Regions from separate parts of the Paenibacillus sp. FSL E2-0177 genome, predicted to be linked through region 1. Evidence: riboswitches for the same ligand, from Rfam matches in the RefSeq annotation. Region 1 holds a riboswitch; the other holds the start of a gene.

The links. Region 1 has a riboswitch for glycine ahead of gcvT (glycine cleavage system aminomethyltransferase GcvT). Riboswitches for the same ligand answer to the same signal wherever they lie in the genome.
Region 2: it holds a riboswitch for glycine, as region 1 does, so the genes downstream of both, MHI25_RS30390 (amino acid permease) here and gcvT (glycine cleavage system aminomethyltransferase GcvT) in region 1, are expected to answer to the same signal.

The regions. Positions count from the first base shown of each region.
Region 1 covers NZ_CP150307.1:6,367,896-6,378,407, reverse strand. The annotation lists gene gcvPB (aminomethyl-transferring glycine dehydrogenase subunit GcvPB) at 1-821, opposite strand, end outside; gene gcvPA (aminomethyl-transferring glycine dehydrogenase subunit GcvPA) at 818-2,170, opposite strand; gene gcvT (glycine cleavage system aminomethyltransferase GcvT) at 2,277-3,389, opposite strand; glycine riboswitch at 3,577-3,675, opposite strand; gene gcvH (glycine cleavage system protein GcvH) at 3,902-4,294, shown strand; gene MHI25_RS28455 (flagellar motor protein MotB) at 4,722-5,552, opposite strand; gene MHI25_RS28450 (flagellar motor protein) at 5,549-6,331, opposite strand; gene uvrB (excinuclease ABC subunit UvrB) at 6,511-8,502, shown strand; gene uvrA (excinuclease ABC subunit UvrA) at 8,996-10,512, shown strand, end outside.
Region 2 covers NZ_CP150307.1:6,824,376-6,834,887, reverse strand. The annotation lists gene MHI25_RS30425 (ketoacyl-ACP synthase III) at 1-671, shown strand, start outside; gene MHI25_RS30420 (acyl carrier protein) at 694-927, shown strand; gene MHI25_RS30415 (SDR family oxidoreductase) at 938-1,696, shown strand; gene MHI25_RS30410 (DHA2 family efflux MFS transporter permease subunit) at 2,365-3,801, opposite strand; gene MHI25_RS30405 (TetR-like C-terminal domain-containing protein) at 3,968-4,522, shown strand; gene MHI25_RS30400 (DNA alkylation repair protein) at 4,591-5,298, shown strand; gene MHI25_RS30395 (AraC family transcriptional regulator) at 5,305-7,203, shown strand; glycine riboswitch at 7,487-7,569, shown strand; gene MHI25_RS30390 (amino acid permease) at 7,717-9,129, shown strand; gene MHI25_RS30385 (metallophosphoesterase) at 9,295-10,446, opposite strand.

The DNA.
Region 1 (10,512 bases):
ATTGTCTTATGCAAGTTCAGATGCACAACGTCAAAGCCCATGTCGCCAGGGCGGGTAATGCCCATAATGGCATTGGAGTTGGCTCCATCGTAATAGAGTAAGCCCCCTGCTTCATGCACGATCTCAGCAATCTCGACAATTTGGGTCTCGAACAAGCCGAGTGTGCTTGGGTTAGTCAGCATCAGTGCGGCTGTGTCGCTACCGACGGCTGCCTTCAGTGCTTCAAGATCGACCATTCCTTTATCTGTGGAAGGGATCGTGATCGTTTCAAGTCCTGCTGCTGAGGCACTAGCAGGATTGGTTCCGTGCGAGGAATCCGGCACGATAACCTTAGTACGCGTCTCGCCGCGACTTTCATGGTAGGCGCGGATCATCATGAGGCCGGTCCATTCACCATGAGCACCTGCGGCAGGCTGTAAGGATACAGCATCCATGCCCGTCAGCGCGGACAGATCATTTTGCAGGGTATACATTAATTCCAGTGCGCCTTGAATACTTTCTTCCGGTTGGTAGGGATGAATTTTGGCGAAGCCGGAGAAGCGGGCAACATCTTCGTTAATCTTCGGATTGTATTTCATCGTGCATGAACCGAGTGGATAGAAGCCATTGTCTACACCAAAGTTACGACGTGAAAGAGAAGTGTAGTGGCGAATGACATCCACTTCCGATACTTCTGGAAGTACGACGGGTTCGCTACGGAGTAAACCTGATGGAATCAGGGACTCCAAGGTTTCTTCCTGTGGTACATCGCATAGTGGCAAGGAGTAGGCCGAGCGGCCCGGACGGCTTAATTCAAAAATTAGACTTTGCTCCGGTTTCATAAACAGCCCTCCAGTGCGCTAGCGAATTGGTCGATTTCGGTTTTGCTTCTTTTTTCCGTTACGGCAACCAGCATATGTCCAGCAAGTTCAGGATAATCACGACCCAGATCATAACCGCCGAGATAACCGTCCTTCAGCAGCTTAGAATTAATAGCGGTCACGCTGCTGCCTTCAGGAAGCTTCACAACAAATTCGTTAAAGAATGGGGAGGAGAAGGCAAGTTCAGCACCTGTTAGTCCGCTAAGTTTATTAGCAGCGTAATGGCTTTTGCGAATGTTTAGCTCGCCTACTTCACGCATGCCTTCTTTGCCCATAACGGACAAGTAGACGGATGCGCAGAGAGCCAGCAGTGCCTGATTGGAGCAGATATTCGATGTCGCTTTTTCACGACGAATATGCTGTTCACGCGCTTGAAGTGTAAGAACGAAGCCACGTTTACCGTTACGGTCTACCGTTTGGCCAACGATCCGGCCTGGCATGCGGCGCATCAGGTGATCAGCTACGGCAAAGAATCCGCAAGTTGGACCCCCGAGAGAAGCTGGAATACCGAGTGGCTGAGCATCACCGACTACGATGTCGGCTCCAAGTTTGCCCGGAGTTTCAAGTACACCAAGAGCTATTGGGTTGGCGCTGACTACAAGAAGACCTTTAACCGCGTGAATCAGCGGCTCAACCGAGCGAAGATCCTCAATGCTACCGAAGAAGTTAGGCGATTGCACCAGTACTGCGGCAGTATCACCATCGATAGCTTCAGCAAGTTTAGCTTGATCGGTAACACCGTCTTTATAGTCAATCTCCACCACCTCCAGACCCCAAGCATTAGCCGAAGTACGTAGCACTTGGCGAGCCTCAGGATGAACGGTACGGGAGACGATTAATTTTTTGCGTTTGGTAGCACCAGCCGCGAGAACCGCTGCTTCGGATAAAGCTGTAGCGCCATCATACATACTGGCATTGGCAACTTTCATACCGGTTAGTTCGCAAATGTAGGATTGGAATTCGAAGATCGCTTGCAGCTCACCTTGGCTGATCTCCGGTTGATAAGGAGTGTAGGCAGTGTAGAATTCAGAACGGGAAATGACATGGTTGATGACCACAGGGATGTGATGATCGTATAATCCGGCGCCGAGGAAGCTGGCGTGAGAATCAAAGTCGGCATTTTGGTCAGCCAACCCTTTCATGTGGCGCAGCAGGGCGTATTCATCGAGTGGTTCAGACATCGGCATAGTGCCTTGGTAACGTACCGCTTCAGGAATATCGGAGAACAGCTCATCTATAGACTGAATCCCGACGGCCTCCATCATCTCTACGCGGTCCTGTTCTGTCATGGGCAGATAACGGTGCTTCATTAAGGTTTCACTCCTTGGCTTTTTTAAAATATAAGAAAGTACAATTTTCACGCTATACTTTATTCTTCTATTTCTCGCTTAAAAGCTCACCGTCCTTATATGGACGCTAAAGGCGTTTATACTTGTAAAAAGGGGCCTTAATCACTACAGCCTTAAGCTGCTTACCGCGTATCTCTACGTAAACCTCTGTGCCTATTTCACTGTAAGCAGCATCAATCAAAGCCAACCCCAGGTTACGTTTCAGCGTAGGGGACTGTGTTCCGGTTGTGACCTCACCAATCTTAACCCCATCTGCCCAAACAGGATAATGGGAGCGTGGAATGCCTCGATCAATCATTTCTAGGCCGACAAGGCGACGGGGAATCCCAGTTTCTTTTTGCTGTATTAGTGCATCGCGTCCGATAAAGTCTATTTTGTCCAGCTTCACGAAGAACTGTACTCCTGCTTCAAGCGGGGTGATGTCAGCGGATAGCTCCTGACCGTACAGTGGTAATTTTGCCTCAAAACGTAGGGTATCCCGTGCACCCAGTCCAGCAGGTGTTAATCCGTGGGGCGCGCCTGCTGCAAGCAGTCCGTTCCATAACGTTTCTGCACCTTCCAGCGGAGCGTAGATCTCGAAGCCATCTTCACCGGTATAACCCGTACGGGAGATAAGTACCTCTACACCGCAAACGGTAGCGCGTTCGATGAAATGGAAAGGCTTGAGTGCTGAAATAGGAGCATCAGTAACTTCCGCGAGAATGGTCTCTGCCAGAGGACCCTGCAAGGCGAGCAAAAGCGTCTCGTCAGAGACATTAGTGAGCGTGACTTCGCCGAATTCAGAGGTCAAATGCTCTTGCAGCCATTGGAAGTCTTTGTCGATGTTGGAGACATTAACGACGAGCATATAATGCCCTTCGCTTAGGCGATACACGAGTAGGTCGTCGACAACTCCGCCATTTGGATAACAGAGCAGCGTATATTGCGCCGCACCATCTGTAAGGCGGCTGACATCATTGGTTGTCATTTTTTGCAAAAAGTCTTCTGCACCGCTCCCAATCACCATGAATTCACCCATATGCGAGACATCGAACAGCCCAGCCTGCTGGCGAACGGCTTCGTGCTCTTTCACGATACCTGTAAACTGTACTGGCAGCTCCCAGCCACCGAAGTCAATGCACCTGTACTCCGTATAAGCGGAATAGAGATCATAAAAAGGTGTTCTTCTCAAAGCATCCATGTCGTCACTCCCCTTGATCTGATTACATACGAAAAAAAGGACAGGCAGAAGCAATCATGCATAAATGCACAAATCGCTTTCTGCTCTGTCCTTTGTACCTGAGAGTTACCCTGCCGTAACTAGCTTGCAGGTTTCCCCGTTGGTGATCTGACGCATCTAGCCTTGCGTCTGATGCTCTCCAGAGATACGTCCGACAAAGGTCCTTTTGCCTGAGAGATTCACCCCTGTTAGGGCTTACTCCTTCGGCGCCGTCTTCAAGTGAGACAGTCTCTCCCTATGCCATCATCCGCAATTATATTTCTTCGAGAAACGGTTATTGTCTATAAAAAGACGACAACGTCATTTCTTCTTGTATGTCTCCATTAAACGGGTATAGTCGGGCGCTGTCAACAAGAAAACGTCGAAAAAATGACAAATTTAAATTTCCTGTTAGTAATATTGACATTGTGAGCCGGGATAACTTAGGCTATAACTAAATTTAGAACTCCAAATTGGAAATGAGGCGGCTTGAAATGAGTGAAGTATTAGACAACCTTCTTTACAGCGAAGAGCATGAATGGGCACAGCAAGTAGAAGGGCGAGTAGTACGTGTTGGGATTACGGACCATGCTCAGCATTTATTAGGCGACATCGTATTTGTTGAGGTTCCTGAGGTAGGATCGACCATTTCGGCCGGTGACAGCGTAGGCAGTATCGAATCCGTTAAGACGGTATCGGAGTTGTATTCGCCCGTCTCTGGGACGGTTACCAAGGTGAATGATGGATTAGAAGCTAGTCCGGAGCTTATCAATGATCAGCCGTATGGCGGGGGTTGGATTTTTGAGATTGAAGTTGATGGAGAGTATGCTGATGCTGTAAAAGGTCTGTTAGATGCAGCTGGTTATAGCGCGTTAGTTGCTGAATAATTGGAAATCGGGGACGGAAAATAGTCTGATCAAGTGTGATATTCTTAGCAGCAAGTTTCTGTGATTCGGGGACTTGCTGTTTGTGTTTCTTATGTGGATTGTGCGAGTATTCGTAAACCCAATCGAGTGGTTTGAGGGTCTAGTGGAGTATGGAATTAGGGAAAACCTCCCTCATTTTAGACGATTATAGCGTGAGAGTTAGGGTTTTAGGGAATTCCTCCCTATCATCTGGGTAAAACCACTATTTCAGACTAAAAAGAGTAATAATCAGGGAGAAATTCCCTCATTCCGCGATTGGATACGATAATAGGTGAATAATCAGGGAGGTTTTCCCTAATTAAATTGGATGAAGCCCCTTGTAAGCTCAATGTGGTAATTGCAAAGGCCCCTGCCGCCGAACTTAGCTCTGAGCGCAAGCAACTATATTTTATTCCACCTCTTGAAGCTGTCGAAGTACAATGATCTCTACGCGTCGATTTTTCTGTTTGCCTGCTACCGTAGTATTATCTGCTGTTGGTCGGGTATCGGCATAACCTGCATATTGAAAAGTGTCCGGGTTCAGTCCTTCATTATCTAAGAAAAAGCGCAGCACAGAAAGCGCACGAGCACCCGATAGCTCCCAATTGTCGTTATAACGTGAAGCTGATGACACTGGTGTATTATCCGTATGTCCTTCAATGCTGATCGTTGCCCCGATATCTTTAAATAAGCCAGACAACTGCTGAAGAGCAGGAAGGGCTGGGGACTTCACATCTGCTTTACCCACATCAAAAAGAAAACGGTCGCTGAGCGTGATTTCTATGCCCTGCGGTTTGTCGGCTACAAATATTTGTTCACCGAGATTATTCTCCTCCACATAGTGGGTGATCACACCCATTAACTCAGCAAGCTTCGCCTCTTGTTCTCGAAAAGCCAACTCCCGTGCTGAAGGTGTTTCATTCTCCGTTTGTTCATCAGAACCGTCATTTGGTTTTGCAGTTGCGTTCGCATTCCCATCTGTACTCTCTGGTTTGTTGTCAGGGGTCTTTCCAGCATCTAAAATACCATCCCCGCCTTCAAGAACAGTGCTGCTCGACTTGAAAGTCTGGGATAAAGAGCCGGTCACGATATTATATTTGTCAGTGTCCAGGCTGCTCATCGCATACAATATAACGAAAAATATAAGTAAAAGTGTAATTAGATCAGCGTAAGTAATCATCCAACGATCACGGCTTTCTCGATTCTCTTCCCGCCGTTTGCGCCGGTCTCTTTGTCTCATATAAAACCTCTTGCTTCTGCACGGTCATCTGTGGTGGTGTCTGAAATGAAGGAGTTCAGTTTTTTACGCACCAGCAGCGGATGATCCCCGTTCTGTAGAGAAAGAATGCCTACTAGCAGCATCTCCATGCTATGCAGCTCACTTTGGCTGCGGGATTTGATTTTGGAAGCAATGGGTAAAAATATTAGATTAGCGATGGCTACTCCGTACAGTGTTGCAGTGAACGCTACTGCGATAGAGGTACCTAGATTTGATGGGTCCGTAAGGTTGCCCAGTACCCTAATGAGTCCCATAACTGTACCGATGATCCCCATCGTTGGAGCATATCCGCCAGCGGCTTCAAAAATCTTGGCGTAGCTTTCATGCTTCAATTCTTTCGCATCCATTTCCAATTCCAAAATCTGTCTTACCTGCTCAGGGTCAGTGCCATCGACGATAAGCAACAGTCCTTCGCGTGTAAAAGGATCAGGATGCAGTTCCGCTTGTTTTTCGAGCATTAAAACGCCGCCGCGGCGGGCCACTGTGGCCATTGCGATAAGCTCTTCTGCTTTCTCTTCATCACGTTCAGGATTGCGGCCAAAAGCCATGCGCAGAGCGGCGGGAATGGAGCGTAGCTTAGCTGCCGGGAAGCTGATCATTACGGCAGCAATCGTACCTCCAAATACAATCAAAGCTGCATTAAGCTGCAGCAGTCCGGAAAGGCTTCCGCCTTCCCAGAGGTAGCCGCCGATTAGCGCAGCCAGTCCGGCCACTAGGCCGATTATTGCGGTAATATCCATGCTTCAAGCTCCTAACATTTCTGTGTATTATGGTTTGCATCGATCTAAGCAACACTGTATAATGAACGGGAACACATATTCTTATCTTCCATATTTTTTACTGTCGTATGGAGAGAGAAGATTCAGACAACAATTATAATATATTAATCTAGTTTAGACGATAGAGGGGAGACGGGCAAATGAGTGATATTGTCGTCAGTACGAAGACTTTTGAATTGGAGTCCGAGTATACACCCCAGGGCGATCAGCCTCATGCCATAGATGAATTACTACAAGGCATCCGGCAGGGTAAGAAGCACCAGACGCTGCTGGGAGCGACAGGTACAGGGAAGACCTTTACTGTCGCGCAAGTTATTTCCAAATTAAATCGCCCCACGCTGGTTATTGCGCATAACAAGACACTGGCTGCCCAGCTGGCAAGTGAGTTTAAGGAGTTTTTCCCGAATAATTCGGTAGACTATTTCGTCAGCTACTACGACTATTACCAACCAGAGGCGTATATTCCCTCCTCCGATACTTATATTGAGAAAGATTCCAGTATTAACGAAGAGATTGATAAACTTCGCCACTCCGCGACAAGCTCCTTGTTCGAACGGCGTGACGTTATTATTGTAGCGAGTGTGTCTTGTATTTACGGTCTCGGTTCACCAATGGAATACGGAAGCTTGCTGTTGTCCTTGCGGGTTGGGATGGAGAAACCGCGCAATGAGATTCTGAGCAGACTGGTGGATATTCAATACCAGCGCAATGATATCAATTTTGTACGCGGAACATTCCGTGTACGTGGTGATGTGGTTGAGATCTTCCCAGCCTCTCAGGGTGAACATGCGATTCGTGTTGAATTGTTTGGGGATGAGATTGAGCGGATCACTGAAATAGATGTTTTAACGGGCGAATTGATCGGTGAACGCGATCATGTCGCCATTTTTCCGGCTTCTCACTTTGTTACCAAGGAAGAAACGATGCGTGTAGCAATAGTCAATATTGAACGGGAGCTAGAAGAGCGGCTGACCGTGCTTCGTGACGCAGGCAAGCTTCTGGAAGCGCAACGTTTGGAACAACGGACACGTTACGACATTGAAATGATGAAGGAAGTGGGTTTCTGTTCGGGGATCGAGAACTATTCCGGGCCACTAACCTTCAGGGAACCGGGAGCAACTCCATATACGTTAATGGATTATTTTCCTGATGATATGTTAATCGTCGTAGATGAATCCCATGTTACCCTTCCGCAAATTCGGGCGATGTATAACGGTGACCGGGCGCGTAAAACAGTGTTGGTAGAGCATGGTTTCCGTCTGCCTTCTGCACTGGATAACCGTCCGCTTCAGTTCGAAGAGTTCGAAGATAAAGTAAACCAGATCATTTACGTTTCCGCGACACCTGGACCTTATGAAATGGAACACTGCGAAACTATGGTGCAGCAGATTATCCGTCCGACTGGTCTATTGGATCCAATCATCGAGGTCCGTCCTACAGAAGGTCAGATTGATGATCTGATTAGCGAAATCCGTGACCGGGTTGAACGCGATGAACGTGTACTCGTTACCACTTTGACGAAGAAGATGTCGGAGGATCTGACAGACTACTTTAAGGAAATCGGGATTAAGGTTCGTTACATGCACTCTGACATCAAGACACTGGAACGGATGGCGATCTTGCGGGATCTTCGTCTCGGTACGTTCCATGTACTGGTAGGGATTAACCTCCTGAGAGAAGGTCTCGACTTACCGGAGGTATCTTTAGTTGCAATTCTCGATGCCGATAAAGAAGGGTTCCTTCGTTCCGAACGTTCACTAATTCAGACGATTGGCCGTGCGGCTCGTAACTCTGAGGGTCGTGTAATCATGTATGGTGATCGGATCACTGATTCGATGGAAAAAGCGATGAGCGAAACATCGCGCCGTCGCGCCATTCAGATTGCCCATAATGAGAAACATGGCATCACCCCAACCACTATTAATAAAAAAGTGCGTGACATCATCGAGGCAACGAAGGTTGCTGAGTCTAAAGCTGATTATCTCACAGGTGTTGGTGGCAAGATGAATAAGAAAGAAAAACAAAGTCTGATCCAGCGTCTGGAAGCTGAAATGAAGGACGCTGCCAAGAACCTGCAATTTGAACGCGCGGCAGAGCTACGCGACGCATTGCTGGAGCTTCGGGCTGAGTAATAAACTATTAATGTATCACCGATATTTAAAATAGGTATTGAACGGTGCTGTCCTAGACCGTTCTTTTTGAATCAATAGAGGGTCGCGTATCCCGCGATGTTTATGACACTTATGCGTATTCGCAGGGACAGCACCATGCAATGAACTTGGCACTTATGCGTATTCGCAGGGACAGCACCATGCAATGAACTTGGCACTTATGCGTATCCCGCAGGGACAGCACCATGCAACGTTTATGACAGTTGCATGTACCTGTCTTTAGTTAGTGCGCTAACGTCCAAGCGGTCCCGTAGGGATAAGCGCTCTGAGCATTGTAGTCACTAAGTTACGTCCCACCATACTCCTTCTCCAGAAAATGCGGGTGTCCAGAGGGTGCAACCCTTGGGGCCCTCCCTTGGAAGGGAGGGTTTGGGAGGGATCGAAAGGCTTTGAAAAGGCTTTGAGAATATTTTGAAATAAAGTTGAAATAGTTTTTTTAAAAGGAGAGGTTCCGTTGGCGAACGAAAATATTGTAATTAAAGGCGCGAGGGCGCACAATCTCAAAAACATCGATGTGACGATTCCACGTGACCGTTTCGTCGTGCTGACGGGACTTAGCGGCTCAGGTAAATCATCGCTTGCATTTGATACGATTTATGCTGAAGGACAACGGCGTTATGTTGAATCTTTGTCGGCTTATGCACGTCAGTTTTTGGGACAAATGGAGAAACCAGATGTGGATTCGATTGATGGTTTGTCCCCGGCGATATCTATAGATCAGAAGACAACAAGCCGGAACCCACGCTCCACGGTAGGTACAGTTACGGAGATTTATGACTATTTGCGGCTGCTCTTTGCACGTATTGGTCATCCCCATTGCCCAGAGCATGGCATTGAGATTACCTCCCAGACCGTTGAACAGATGGTAGACCGGATTATGCAGTATCCAGAGAAAACTCGGTTACAGATCCTGGCGCCAATCATTTCAGGACGTAAAGGTGAGCATAAAGGACTTTTCACAGATATCTCTAAGCAAGGCTTCGTACGTGTGCGTGTGGACGGGGAGCTAAGAGATCTGTCAGAGGATATTGAACTAGAAAAGAATAAAAAACATACAATAGAAGTTGTGGTAGACCGGATCGTTGTTAAAGACGATGTGGAGACCCGGCTGACGGATTCACTGGAGACGGCGCTTAAGCTTTCGGGCGGTAAAATCCTTGTTGATATCATCGGCCAGGAAGAGCTGCTTTTCAGCTCTAACTTTGCTTGTCCAATTTGTGGTTTTAGTATTGAAGAGTTGGCACCACGGATGTTCTCTTTCAACAGTCCGTTTGGAGCTTGTACAGAGTGCGATGGACTTGGCATGAAGATGGTGGTCGATCCAGACCTGCTTATTCCTGATGCTGAGAAATCCATTGAAGAAGGTGCTTTTTTAGCTTGGACTGGAAGTACTTCTAATTACTATCCGCAATTTCTGAAGTCGGTTTGTGAACACTTTAAAATTCCTCAGAACGTTCCGGTAAGCAGTCTGACACCTGATCATATGAATAAATTACTGAATGGTACAGGCAGTGAGAAGGTTCGCTTCCGTTATGAAAATGATTTCGGTCAAAAGAAAGATGCGATGGTTGCTTTTGAAGGGATTATACCTAACCTCGAGCGGCGTTACCGTGAAACTGCTTCGGATGGTATTCGTGAATTTATCGAAGGATTTATGAGTGCTAAGCCATGTCATGTATGTAAAGGTAAACGTCTGAAAAAAGAAATATTAGCTGTGACTATCAATGATCATAATATTTCTGATGTTACGGACCTTTCAATAGGAGACTGTCAGCATTGGTTTGAAGAGATAAAATTGAGCGAAAAAGAAACAGCCATCGCCAATCTCATTTTAAAAGAGATCTGCAATCGGCTTGGATTCCTTGTGAATGTAGGCTTGGATTATTTGACGCTTAGCCGTGCAGCGGGTTCGCTTTCCGGTGGTGAGGCGCAGCGTATTCGGTTGGCTACTCAGATCGGTTCAAGTCTCAT
Region 2 (10,512 bases), 460 kb from region 1:
GATATGTTTATGGATTATCTTTGGCAAAAGCACTAATCCAAACAGGACAAGCGAAAAATGTGTTATTTATTACGGCAGATACTTATAGTAAATTTATTAACAATCAAGATCGGAGTGTAAAGCCACTCTTCGGTGATGGAGCAACTGCAACTCTACTGTCTGAGAGCAGTAGCATTTATGGTTTACAATCTTTTGTATTTGGTACCGATGGAACTGGTATGAATAATTTAATAGTTCCAGCAGGCGGTCTCAGAAATCCAATTTCAGAATTTAATTTACAAGAAGAAATTGATTCATTCGGGAACGTCAGATCAAATAGCAATTTATATATGAATGGTCCGGAGATTTTCAACTTTTCTTTGAGAGAGGTACCCAAGTCCATTAATGAATTAATGGAAAAAGAAGGTTTTTCTATAGAGGACTATGATTTCTTTGTTTTTCATCAAGCAAATCAGTTTATGCTAGAGTATTTACGAAAGAAGTTAAAGATAGAAAGCGACAAGTTTTCTATACAAGTTAATGATTGTGGTAATACAGTATCATCATCCATTCCTATTGCACTTAAAAGGGAATTGTTAAATGGAAAGATAAAAAAGGGCGATAGAGTTATGATGGTGGGTTTTGGAGTCGGTTATTCTTGGGCAGCTACTTCCATCGTGTGGCATGAATAATACATTTTAGGAGGATTATAAAATGATGACAATTGAGGAGTTTAAAGAGTTATTTGAAGCGGATATTGTAATGGTATCAAAAGGTGAAGTTAACGATGAAACCGTGCTACAAGATTTATTAGATTGGGACTCCCTCGCGTACATCGCACTAGATGCCGCTTTGGACGAACACTTTGGATTTACACTGACTACGGATGAATTATTGGGTTTGAAGACATTTGGTGATATACTGCAATATATTAAGAAACGTGTTTAGGTAGAGATCGATGAATCCGTATAGTCTAGAGGGTAAGTCAATTGTTGTATTCGGTGCATCATCTGGCATAGGCCAAGTAACTGCCCAGTTTCTCAGTACTTTAGGCGCTAGATTGATACTAACAGGTCGCAGCAAGGATAAGTTAATTGATACTCTTCAGAATATGGAGAACACAAAAGATCATCTTGTTAAGACGCTAGATTTACAGTATCCAGATCGAGTCAGGGATTGGCTGAAAGAAGTCGTTCAAGAAACAGGAACTAAGTTAGATGGTATGGTTTACTCAGCAGGGATTCATTATTTTACACCGTTGAGAAGTATTAATCATGATCATATGCAACAAATGTTAAATATAAATATAAACAGTGTAATCCAACTTTTAGGTAGCTTTTCTAATCGAAATATTACAAATGATAATAGTTCAGTTGTTCTATTATCCTCTATTTCTGCAATCGCAGGGGAAAAAGGGGCTGCAGGATATTCAGCTGCTAAAGGAGCTATAAATTCTATTGTAAAATCGGCAGCAGTAGAATTAGCCCAACGGCAAATAAGAGTAAATAGTATAATGCCGGGCATTGTTGAGACGGAAATGAGTAAAAAGATTGAAAATAGCTTAGGGGAAGCAACATTTGCACAAGTTAAAAACAAACATCTTCTAGGGATCGGTAAACCTGAGGACATTGCTTTCTGTATCGGGTATTTACTTGCACCTGCTTCTAGATGGGTGACGGGAACTAATATGGTGATAGATGGAGGATACACTTTGTAACAACATGTACACAAAGCATCCTTTTAATTTTAGCGTTAGGTCTGTTACGGTGACCACAAATAGGGCAAGTTTTAATCATAAAAAAACCCGAAAAGAAACGCTTTTTTGAGCGTGTATTCTTTCGGGTTTCTTTTTCAATTTTGGATAACATAATTGATTAATTCGTCATGTCAAAGATGAATCGCCCATTGAATTTTACTTCCGCAACGAATTGTAATGTTTCTTATAATCTTTGCGAGTGCTGTTAATCAAACTGACTAACTTTGTACCGTATCAAGAGTTGGAATATCAATGAATTCAGGAGGCAACTCAATTATGACGCAGGGTTCCGTCGCAAAAAAATGGAAAAATAATACTTGTTTAAATGCTTTTTTCGCAACCGCTGTACAAACGATGCCATGATCTCTGCCGATTTCTTTTTGAAAAAAGTTTGCCAATTCTATTTTTTATGTGCTTAGAATTTTGTCTGCACCAAGTTGCATCCGACGTGTCGATGGCCATTATGTTCTTCTGGTGTTATGGTTTATTTTATTTTTTATCCGCTATTCGATTAGAAGAAAAAAGGGAAAATGACCAATCCTGAGTTAGGGCGGAATTATTAACTAAAAGGCGAAGCCAATGGCTTTGCCTTTTAGGGTACCTATTCTATTATTGAATATATATTCCATTTATAAATCAGAAATATTGTTTTTCGTGGGCATAAATAAGGTTATAACAAATGCGGCAATGGATAAAATCATCATGAAGTAGTAGGCGTCACTTGCCCCAAGAATTGATGTAAGGGATTTAAGAATCTCAGGAGTAGTGGAGGGATTGTTCAGCATCACTGTAGTTGCATGGCTTGTTGCCTGCACTGTATAAATTGTAATTACGACAGCAGTACCAATGGCCCCGGCAATTTGGCGAACGGTATTGTTCACAGCTGTACCATGAGTGCCAAGTTGTTTGGGCAACGCATTTAGTCCGGCTGTATTGAGTGGCATAGTAATGAAGCTTAATCCAATTCGCAGGCCAATAGTACGAATCATTAGATACGTATACGTAGTTGATTCAGATAAATCTGTTACCGCCCACATAGATGGAATAATAAACAATAGACCAATGATGAACAGCGGCTTCGCACCGAAACGGTCGTATAGTTTACCGGTGACGGGTGACATGAACGCATTTACGAGTGCGCCCGGCAACAATAGTAGTCCTGCATCAAATGCTGTAAACCCGCGGCCATTCTGCAGATAAATAGGCAATAAAATCATATCTGCGTACATCATCATCGTGATTAATACGTTAATAAGAGATGTCATCGTAAAAACCTTATTTTTAAAGACCGACAGGTTTAGCAGCGGATCATCCGATTTGATTTGTCGAAGACAGAATACGGCTGTTACCACGACCCCAATCCCTAAGGTCAGGATCACGATTACATCATCCCAGCCTTTACTGCCTGCACTACTGAAGCCGTATAAAATTAAGCCAAATCCGACGGTTGATAAAAGAACACTTATGACATCAAGCTTCGACTTAGACGTCTCAGATACATTCACTAAATACTTGAGTGCCAACGCTATAACAATGAGGACAAGTGGAATAAGCCCGATAAATAACCAGCGCCAAGAGTGGTATTCGACAACAAAACCCGCGAGCGTTGGCCCAATAGCAGGAGCGAATATCATCGCCAGTCCAAGCAGTCCCATAGCGCTGCCACGTTTTTCAACGGGGAAGATCGCCAGCACAACACTCATCATGAGCGGCATTATAATGCCAGCACCGGCAGCTTGGATCATTCGTCCGATTAAGAGTAGACTAAAGCTCGGCGCTGCTGCACAAATTATAGAACCGATTAATAAAAATGACATGGCACTTATAAATAATTGCCGTGTTGTAAAACGTTTCATTAAATAGGCCGTAATCGGAATCAAAATCCCGTTGATCAGCATAAATCCTGTTGAAATCCATTGTACGGTTGTTGCCATGACATCAAATACATCCATCAGACTACTTAAGGCGACATTTAAAAGCGTCTGATTGAGTGTGGATAAGAAACAACCAAAGATTAAGATGGTTAGTAAGATCCCTTTATTTATTTTCTTAATGTCTTCTTGCATGTTGCAGTCCTCTCTTCATTGCTTTTTCGACATAGTGTCAATAAAATAAATCATATCAGGATTTAAATAGTATTCCTATTTGCAATTTTATTGAAAATGTCGACTAATCGACAGAATAGGCAAATTAGTTGATGAAAGGCCATTTAAACGATAGTAGAGGGATGAAATGACTGAACATAAAAGAGTTGACCCACGAGCTATTCGCTCAAAAAAGATGCTTAAGAACGCCGTTTTTTCATTATTGGCCGACAATGTGGAGATTTCGCAATTGACCGTCCAAAAAATCGCCAACCGCGCGGAACTAAATCGCGCAACATTTTATTTGCATTATGAGGATATTAACGATTTATTGCGCCAGATCGTACATGAAATCTTCGATGACCTGTCCATGAAGGTTGAACCGCTATTACAAATGAAGAGCAACAACGAACAGGAGCAGCTGGTCACCTTTTTAAATTATTTTTTTGAATACCGGAAAGTTTTTGCTGTATTGATTGAGCATAAAGGCTTCAAAAAACACTTGACCAACCTGTTAAAAAGTACTGTCGAAAAACGAAGAAACGCGAGGAACATTGACCTTACTAAGGAGGTAGTCTCCGTTGATATTATTGCAGCCTCACTACTGGGGATTATTATGTGGTGGATTAAGGATGGCAACCAATATAGCGCTGAATACATAGCGGGGCAAATTACCTTGATGTATAAAAGAAGGTATTTATAAGGGCTTTTATGATATATTCAAGTAAAGTTTGAGTCCCTAGCCAATAATCTAAAAAGGAAGTGCGAACAATGGATTTAGAAACGGTCATGCAAGAGCTTGAAGCTCTCGGCAAGGAACGCACCAAGAAAATATATCTATCCAATGGCGCGCACGAACCGCTTTTTGGTGTGGCCACAGGCCAGATGAAGCCTATCTTCAGAAAAATAAAACATAATCAACCCTTGGCCGAGCAGCTTTATGCTACGGGAAATTACGACGCTATGTATTTTGCCGGGGTGATCGCGGAGCCTAAAGCAATGTCAGAGTCGGATTTTGAGCGGTGGATTGCTGGCGCTTATTTCTATATGCTATCGGACTTTGTGGTGGCAGTAACGTTGGCGGAGACGGATATTGCGCAAGAGGTTTCTGATAAATGGATTGCAAGTGAGATAGAGCTGAAAATGTCGGCGGGCTGGAACTGTTACTGCTGGCTGCTCGGAAATCGCCCGGACAGTGAATTTTCCGCAGAAAAATTGGCCGCTATGTTGGAGCTTGCAAAAAACACGATTCATGAAGCTCCTGAGCGAACGAAATATGCAATGAACAATTTCATCTACACTGTGGGCGTATCCTATCTGCCGCTTCATGATAAAGCGGTTGAGATTGCAAAGGAAGTTGGCCCGGTGGAAATCCATACCGGTAGTGCAAAAAGCAAGATTTTGAATGCTTCAATTAATATTCAAAAGGCAGTTGATAAATCGCAGCTCGGCTTCAAACGAAAACATGTAAGGTGTTAGTCAATCATGGACATCAATGACCTTATTGCTGTATGGAATCACGCGAATTGCAAAGTAGTTGATATTCGTCGGATGACCCTTAGACCTGGCGAATCTATACCTTCCTATTACGTCCCCTCAAGGCTGTTTCTTATGTCGATTCACGGTAATGCTACAGTTAACCTGGGAAGCCAAGTTCACCGTTTACAGCGCTTTACAGTGCTTCATGCAGGCAAAGGAACTGTGCTCAACATTGACGCAGGCAGCGAGGGGCTGGATTACTATAGCATTTATTATAAAGTGAGTATGCATCCCTCACTACCCTTAGAGATTGCTACGCTATACGAGGGCGCTAAATCCTTTGATCATTCGTACAGCATGACGCCTGACAATTCGGTAGCGCTGTATCGCATAGTGAGCGAGATGTTTAAGGAGTGGGAGAAGCCGCAGCCGCTTGCGCGGTTGCATGTTCGCACTTTACTCCATCAGTTTGTGTATGAGCTACTCCATCAAATGTCGGTGCACGGTGTTAATACGACTAAGCGTGATCTGGCCGCCCGGATCGCCGACATTATCCATGAACATTATACGGATAACATTACGCTGGAATCATTATCGGAAAGCCTGAACTATAGCGTCCCCCATTTATCTTCCTACTTCAAAATCCGTACTGGACTTAGCCCGATTGATTACTTAATTAAGGTGCGCATCGAAAAAGCGGTGGCACTTCTGCTGGAAACAGATGCTACGCTGAAGGAAATTGCAGTGGGCGTCGGTTATCAAGACCCTAGTTATTTGGGCAGGCTGTTCAAAAAGTATAAGGGTGTTTCCCCGATTAGCTATAGAGAATTGCATTCCAGAAAGAACAAACTAGAAGATAGTCCTGCCACAAACATAGAATCCTCCATTGTTGCCCTTGAATCATTTGACTATACTGATTATATTGATAACGATTATCAGTATCATTTTGATCAAGAGGGAGATTCATTCATGTTTAAACATTCAAGGCCTACGCTGGCATCGGTATTGCTGTTAAGCTTCATTTTGGTACTGAGCGCATGTGGTACAAACGGTGCTACGGAGAATGCTGCCTCACAGCAGCCGAAGACCAAAATCGTTAAAACGGTTAACGGTGAGGTGGAGATCCCCCTTCATCCCAAAAGAATTGTTGCAGGTGAATATCTCGGCAGCTTAATTGCGCTTGGCATTACACCTATCGGAACCTCCGAACATCATATTAAAAATCCATATTTTCAGGAGTATTTGAAAGACGTTGAGAATATAGGGGACGGAAATGGAAATGTAGAGAAAATTCTGTCGCTTAATCCCGATTTGATTATTATGGATGATTTTTATCCTGAGCTAAATGAGCAGATGTCAAAAATCGCACCTACGGTCGTTATTCCATACGCTTCCTTAAAAACGGTACATGAGGAAGTGGGTTATTTCGGTGAGCTGCTTAGTGAAGAAGATAAGGCCAAAACCTGGCTTGCAGACTATGACAGCCGTATGGCCAATGCCAAGGAGAGCGTATTGAAGGTTGTGCCTGCAGATAGCACATTTTCCATTATTGAATGGTCTGAAAACAGCTTGATGGCCGTCGGAACAGACTTCGGCAAAGGTGGACAACCAATCTATAATGGATTAGGGTTTAAGCCTCCTGCGGATATCGCCGCCGAAATGGCCGATCCGGGCTGGGCTTCATTCTCTGCTGAGGTCTTACCAAAGTATGCCGGTGACTATATTATTCTTACCTCCGACTCGAAAAAGCTGGATGAACTTAAAGCCGACCCGATCTGGGGCGCACTGCCAGCAGTCAAAAATGATCACGTATTTCTTTGGACAAGCGATCGCTCCGGCTACTGGGACCCGATAGCTATTCTGAGTCAGACAGAAGAGTTGGCGGCTTGGCTGACAAGCCACTAATAGAGTGTGTTTCAAAACATAAAGGGGCTGTCTCAGGAGTAGAATTCTACAATGAGATAGCCCTTTTTTCATATTAACCATCAGCCAATCTTGATCTGTTGGTTGCGATGTTTCCGAAGCAATGCGTGATATTCGCGTATTTCGCAGTTGAAATAAAGCGGTAATTAATGTTATTGACAAAATATTTGACAATGATTAGTATTGAAAAATATTAAAAATGAAGTTAGCGGCATAACAATTAAATAATTCGCAAGCTATGATTGCTATGGATCACACTATAGCAGGAGCAGCTTCTGGAGAGACCGTGGGGGATTCCCCCGGCGCCGAAGGGTTCACAATCTCAGGCAAAAGGACAGAAGAGTACTAGATAATTCATTTGTTATTCTGATCATCGTCAGAATAAAGGAATGTATTTTATTTATTATTCTTAGACCTAAGAGATTGGAGCGTATCCAATCTCTTTTTTGTTATCATTTTTACTTGTTATTTTTTTCACATAAGGGGGAGTTCGAAATGGCAGCACAAGAATTAAAGAGAGATTTAGAGAATCGGCATGTTCAGCTCATTGCGATTGGTGGAACCATCGGTACCGGATTATTTTTAGGATCAGGCAAAGCTATACAACTGGCAGGACCATCGATCATTTTTGCTTATTTAATCGTGGGTATCGCTATTTTTTTTGTGATGAGGGCATTAGGAGAACTTCTGTTGTCTAAAGCAGGTTATCAATCTTTTACAGACATTGCCGAAGACTATCTTGGACCGCGGGCGGCGTTTGTAACTGGATGGACCTATTGGTTTTGTTGGATCATGACGGCTATGGCCGATATTATAGCTGTTGGGGTCTATGTACAATATTGGTTTGATATCCCGCAATGGATACCCGCAGTCATTTGTTTAATTATTTTATTAGGACTCAATTTATTAACGGTAAAAAGCTTTGGCGAATTGGAATTTTGGTTTGCTTTAATTAAGGTAATCACTATTCTCGCATTGATTGCTATCGGGGTAGTCTTACTGGTGATTGGATTCAAAACAACTACCGGAACCGTTGCGCTCAGTAATATTTGGGCACATGGGGGAGTATTTCCAAACGGCATTTCAGGGTTCCTACTTTCATTTCAAATGGTTGTGTTTGCTTTTGTGGGTGTGGAATTGGTGGGCGTATCGGCAGCAGAGACCTCCAATCCAGAAAAAACTATCCCATCGGCGATTAATAAAATACCTTTACGGATTCTATTTTTCTACGTGGGTGCTATTATTGCCTTATTATGCATCAACGCTTGGACAGAACTAAACCCGGCAGAAAGTCCTTTTGTTAAAACATTTAGTTTAGTGGGGATTCCGATTGCCGCGGGGGTTATTAACTTCGTTGTATTAACTTCAGCTGCGTCCGCTTGTAATAGCGGGATGTTCTCAACAAGCCGGATTCTATACAATCTAAGCAGAAATGACCAGGCTCCAGCCAACTTTGCAAAGCTTAATAAAAATCATGTACCAAGTAATGCTTTATTCATATCCACGCTTGTCTTATCTGTAGGCGCTTTGTTGAGTAAGCTGATTCCGGAGACGGCTTTTGGCATCGTGACAACAATTAGTGCCATTTGTTTCATCTGGGTTTGGGGCGTCGTTCTAATTTGCCATTTGCGATATAAAAAGACGAAGCCGGAATTGCAGGCCAAATCAAAATTCAAAGCACCGTTTACACCCTTTGTGAATTATGTTGTTCTAGCTTTGTTTGCAATCATACTCATAATTATGCTATTTGCTGATGAAACTCGTCCGGCCTTATTGTTGACGCCTTTATGGTTTATATTATTATTTGTTTTGTATTCGATAAATAGAAGAAAGAGGGAAAGAATAACGCCTGATCCAAGAGAACGTCTCGAAGGTATTCGAAATAACACGGAGATCCGGCATGATTAGTCGATGAGGGTGCTTGCTGATATTACAGTTAGATAGGCAGTCATAGAAATCCACCACCGCATACGGTGGTGGATTTTCTCATTAATGTGGTCGATGCTCTTTTTCGAACTTATGTATGCTATCGGGATATTCTTCCATGTTTTTTAATCAGTCTAAAATTATCGTCTATTTAAAATCAACTTTGATTTGTGCTATCTCACTATTCGTGCCAATTCGTAATGGCGGTCCCCAAGTCCCTGCACCAGATGTAACGATGACGTGAGGGCTGTTAGGATTCTTCTGATAGTGGCCATAATCTACTGTAAACATAGCATTGGTGATCAGATTTGCAGGGAATACTTGTCCTTGATGCGTATGTCCGCTAAGTATCAAATCAACGTCATCTGCGTATTCAATCCTATTGGTTGGTTGATGATCCATTACGATAACGGGCATATTTGTATCAATGTCACTCATCACTTCTGAAGTAATTGCTCGAGGGTTCCCTTGATTACCAATCGGTGATGAATCCCTTCTGCCAACAACAACGAATTGATTATCAATAACGACATGCTCATCATTTAGAAGTTTGATATTACTCTTATCTATAAAGTTCACGATCTCATCGTATGAGCGTCCTGCATCATGGTTACCTAAACAAGCATAAACTCCATAGGTTGACTGAATAGTACTTAATAACTCTATTCCTTTGGAAGGGTTAGAGAGCGCATAGTAGTTACCATTAAATATATCTCCTGTCATCAACACTATATCCGGCTGTAGTCCATTAATACGATCAACAACGTCTTCAATAAACTTTACATCATTTACGTAGCCTAAATGTAAGTCGCTGATCAGGACGATATTTAACTGATCTAATGAAGTGTTTTTATGTATTTGGAGCGGATAGGTGACTTCTTTTAAATGATTTGCATTATAAATCCCATAGGACACCAATCCTATGACTAGAATTAATACTATGGACCTTGTATGAAAAATAACACGTGCTGGTATAGGAGAAGGGAGGACCTTGATCCATTTACTAATTAGTAAGATTACATCTGAAAGGATCAAAAGCAAGAACAAATAGAAGTAGATACCCATCCAATAGTCCCCGAATTGACCAATAAAATTAACAATATTTGAATCGGTCGTCATAGCTGAAGAAGACAATAGTAAATTAATAATGATTGATAACGCACATAAGCTGTAGATGACTCCATATATGATCCCGTTTATATGTGAAAATATATGTTGTAACCATTTAAAAATCTTTCTCGCAATGTAATAGTTAGTTGCCGCGTACATAGCGAATATAAATAAAAATGCAAATACCATAGGGAACACCATCCTAATGCTTTAGATATCAGAACTAAAGTGAATACAATGATTATAGCAATAATT